2 regions of the Pseudonocardia sp. P1 genome follow, and region 2 is predicted to be linked to the other one. Evidence: predicted binding sites of a transcription regulator. Region 2 holds the regulator's gene; the other holds the start of a gene.

Region 1 (2,197 bases), 1.8 Mb from region 2:
GGAGAAGGCGGGTGCGGCGTCGGCGGTGTCGGAGACGGCCTACGAGATCGGTGCGGTGCTCGGTACGGCCCTGGTCGGGGGCGTGCTGTCGGCGGTCTACCGGGCGGGCGTCGTGCTGCCCGACGGCGCACCGGCGGCGGCCGGGGAGACCCTGGGGGCCGCCGTCGGTGCCGCGGCGGACCTGCCGGCCGGGGTCGCCGACGCGCTCACGGCGTCGGCGCAGGAGGCCTTCGTCGCCGGGGCCGACGTCGCGGCCGGGGTGGCCGCCGTCGTCGTGGCGGTGGTGCTGGTGACGGCCGGGCTCGGGCTGCGCCGGGCGCACCGGACGGTGCTGGCAGCGGGTGCGACCGGTCTGGACGGGGACGCGGCACGGCGCTCCGGGGCCACCGCTGATCGCACGCGGTGAGCGAGCGGCAACCAGCTGTGACGATGCCGGGTGACCGTCCGGCGGCCCGGACGGGTGGTTCCGGCGACGCGCCGCCCGTCCGGTAGCCCGATCGGGGCTCACACGTGCCCCCGGCTGGTTCACTACGGCCGACCGCGGCGGCCGCGTCGTGCCGCCGGAGCCGACGTCATCCGGGAGCGATCCGTGCCGTACGAGGTGGTCAGCGCCTACACCCTGGTCCTGGGGGAGGCGGCGGTGGACGGCACCGCCGACGGCCGGCCCGAGGTGTCCGTGCACTCCACCGCCACCGACGCCTGGCGCGCGCTCGACACCGGCGTCCGGGAGCGGTGCGGCATGCGGCCGCGGCCGCGTCGCAGCATCGACCCGGACGCCGTCGTCCGGCTCGCGGACGCCTGGCGCGCGGCCGACCCGGACGCCCGCTACTGGCAGGTCACCGCGCACCGGCTCCCGATCATGCTGCCGGAGCTCGCCCGGCCGACCGCGGTGCCGGCCGTCCCCGCCCGCACCCCCTTACGCACTGCGAATGCCTAAGTCGGAACAAGGAATGCGTTGAATCGCGGGGTTCCGATCGACGAGTGTCTTTCCCCCGACGCGAGTCCGCGCATTTCCGCCGTATCGTCGCGCGGCGTCGGCGAATACGTCACCCGCGCCGGGTTGCGTTCGTGTGACAACCCCGTCACCAGGAACGACGACGGCGTACGCGATTCTGTTCTGGATCGATCTACATGATCGGTGCTGTGCCTGACCTCTCAAAGAGGCCCATGGGTGCGTCCCGATTCCGCGGGTAGCCTCGCCGTACACCTTTTCCCGTCAGGGCCCGTACCGACTCCGGTAGCGGGCTCGCAGTAGTTCCCCCGGAGGACGGGCCGGGGCCGGCGAGGAGAACAGGACGACATGACTGCAGCGACCGTTCCGGGTACCGACCGCGCACCGACCACCAACCAGGGCGTCGTGGCCTGGGTTCAGGAGATCGCCGAGCTGGCCACCCCGGACCGCGTCGTGTGGTGCGACGGGTCCGAGGCGGAGTGGACGCGGTTCACCGACCAGCTGGTCGACCAGGGCACGATCGTGCGGCTGGACCCCGAGAAGAAGCCCAACTCGTTCTACGCGGCGTCCGACCCGGGCGACGTCGCGCGCGTCGAGGAGCGGACCTACATCTGCACCGAGACCGAGCGCGGCGCCGGGCCGACGAACAACTGGGTCGCCCCCGCCGAGATGAAGCGGACGATGACCGAGCTGTACCGCGGCAGCATGAAGGGCCGGACCCTCTACGTCGTCCCCTTCTGCATGGGCCCGACGGACGCGGACGACCCGAAGCTCGGCGTCGAGATCACCGACTCCGAGTACGTCGTCATCTCCATGCGGATCATGACCCGGATGGGCGCGGACATCCTGCCGCTGCTCGACGCGGCCGGTGACCGCTGGGTCAAGGCGCTGCACTCGATCGGCGCCCCGCTCGCCGACGGCCAGGCCGACGTGCCGTGGCCGCACAACGAGGACAAGTACATCAGCCACTTCCCGGAGACCCGGGAGATCTGGAGCTACGGCTCCGGCTACGGCGGCAACGCCCTGCTCGGCAAGAAGTGTTACGCGCTGCGCATCGCCTCGGCCATGGCGCACGACGAGGGCTGGCTCGCCGAGCACATGCTGATCCTCAAGCTGATCAGCCCGGAGGAGAAGGCGTACTACGTCGCGGCCGCGTTCCCGAGCGCCTGCGGCAAGACCAACCTCGCGATGCTGCAGCCGACCATCCCGGGCTGGCGTGCCGAGACCGTCGGCGACGACATCGCC
Region 2 (2,197 bases):
CCGCCACGTCCGGCGGCCCGCTCGGCGCCACCGGGACCCGGACGGTCACCGGGGGAGCGGTCGGCCCTCCCGGCGCCGACGGTGGCCGGGTCGCCGCGCTGCGGACCTACACCGACGCGTGGGTGTTCCCGCTGCGCCCGCCACCGGACGGCCGGGTCTCCGCGGACGCGCTCGTCGAGGCCCTGCGCGCAGCGCCGCTGCCGGTGCCGCTGCCGGACGAGGCCCAGGGGGAGGCGGTGGCCCTCGACGGCCGCGGGACGCTGCACTCCGGCTCGGAGGCCCGCGGGCTCTCGCCGGCGGGCGTCCGGGCCGTGCCCGGCGTGGCGACGGCCGCGACCGCCGCGGCGGCCCCCGTGGTCGCGCAACCGGCGGAGGTGCCCCGCACCGGGTCGTTCCCGCCGTGGCTGCCCGCCGTCGCCGGGGCCGGGGTGCTCGGGGTGTTGCTGCTGGCCGGGATCGGCGCGATGGTCCTGCACGGCCGCCGGCGGAGCTGATCCGCCGACGGCCCGGTCCCGCGCCTCAGAGCCGGCGCATGACCGCGACGACCCGGCCCAGGATCGACGCGTCGTCCCCCGGGATCGGGTCGTACGCCTCGTTCGCCGGCATCAGCCAGATGTGCCCGTCCTTGCGGCGGAACGTCTTCACCGTCGCCTCGCCGTCGATCATCGCGGCCACGACCTCGCCCTGCTCGGCGACCGGCTGCTGCCGGACGACGACCCAGTCCCCGTCGGTGATCGCGGCGTCGACCATCGAGTCGCCCTTGACGTTGAGCAGGAACAACGTGCCCTCGCCGACGATCTCCCGCGGGAGCGGGAACACGTCCTGCACGGCCTGCTCGGCGAGGATCGGCCCGCCCGCTGCGATGTCACCGAGCAGCGGCACGAAGGCCGGTGCCGGGCGCTCGGACCGGACCGCCTCGGTGTCCGCGTCGGCGCCGTCGCCCGCCGCGGCCTGCTCCGGGCTCCGGACGTCGACCGCCCGGGTCCGGTTCGGGTCCCGGCGGAGGAAGCCCTTCCGCTCCAGGGTCCGCAGCTGGTGGTGCACCGAGGAGGTGGAGGTCAGCCCCACCGCGTCCCCGATCTCGCGCACGCTCGGCGGGTACCCGTACCGGTCCACCCAGTCCCGGATCACCGACAGGACCTTCCGCTGCCGCGGGGTCAGCCCACGGGTGTCGGCCGGGGGCTCGGGGAACTCCCGGACGTCCGCGGATCCCGGCCCGGCGGGCGCACCGCCTCCGGACTCGTCCGCTGCCATCGCATTCGCCTCCTCGAGGATCTACCGGCACGAACACTAGCCAAGTCCGGGCCGTCCGCCAAACATGCGTTCGAAGTTCGTGCCGGGCGTGTCGTGGATTCCGTCGGACCCCGGTGGTAGAACATCGCACAGGCGTTCGATCGAACATCGATTCGACGACTTCGGTCCGGCGCCCGTGCAGCGCCGGAGACCGGGAGGGGTGGAGATCGTGAGCGCGACGACGGAGGTGCGGGTGGTCCCCGGCGGTGTCCGCCCGCCGGTCACCGCGGAGCTGGTTCGGGCGGCGCCGCTCGCGGTGCCGCCGCCGCCGTGTGGGACGACGGTCCGGGTGTCCTCCGCGACGCCTGCGGCGGTCCGGATGCCGCCGGGTGCGCGCTCGGCGGGGTCGGCGGGTGCGCCCTCCGTGCTGCACCGGGCGGTCGCCGCCGTGGGCGTGCTGGTCGCCTCCGCCACGGCGGTCGTCGGGCTGGGCCTGCTGGCCGAGGTCGCCACCGCCGGCGTCGTCCCGGTCGCTCCGGCGGCCGTGTCCACGGGTCGCTGACCCGCCGGCGTCGGCGGGCCCGCGGGCGCCCGCCGGCGGCCCCCCGTTTCTGCCGGGGGCCGGTGCTACACAGCTCGTACACCCGTTCGACCGGGCTCGGGGAAGGGCCGGTCGGGGGTGAGCAGGGCGCGCGGCCGGGTGTGGCCGGGCGCCGACGGCGAGGAGCAGGAGGAGCCATGCGAGAGCTCGACGTGCGTGACGTGGCGCGGGGGACCCGCGAGACGGCGCGGGGAACGCGCTCCGCCGGACCGCGTGAGCGCAGGCGCCCGGTCCGGCCGGTCTGCGCGGGCGGGGGCCGCTCCACGGCGGCGCTGCGCGACGCCGACCCCGTCGAGGGCCGGGCGGTGCCGGTGGCCGAGGGCGTCCGCCGGCTGTCGGCGGCCGAGCGTGCCGCGCTCCGCT

The links. The regulator LexA, encoded in region 2, represses DNA repair genes until DNA is damaged. The targets are predictions, from matches to a motif close to CGAACACGTGTTCG.
Region 1: PP1_RS17135 (phosphoenolpyruvate carboxykinase (GTP)) is a predicted target of LexA. The motif match lies at 1,201-1,214, and genes of this name have one in related genera.

The regions. Positions count from the first base shown of each region.
Region 1 covers NZ_ADUJ02000001.1:3,741,872-3,744,068, forward strand. The annotation lists gene PP1_RS17125 (MFS transporter) at 1-406, shown strand, start outside; gene PP1_RS17130 (hypothetical protein) at 590-937, shown strand; gene PP1_RS17135 (phosphoenolpyruvate carboxykinase (GTP)) at 1,301-2,197, shown strand, end outside.
Region 2 covers NZ_ADUJ02000001.1:1,937,025-1,939,221, reverse strand. The annotation lists gene PP1_RS08465 (hypothetical protein) at 1-494, shown strand, start outside; gene lexA (transcriptional repressor LexA) at 520-1,254, opposite strand; gene PP1_RS08455 (hypothetical protein) at 1,463-1,795, shown strand; gene PP1_RS08450 (hypothetical protein) at 1,972-2,197, shown strand, end outside.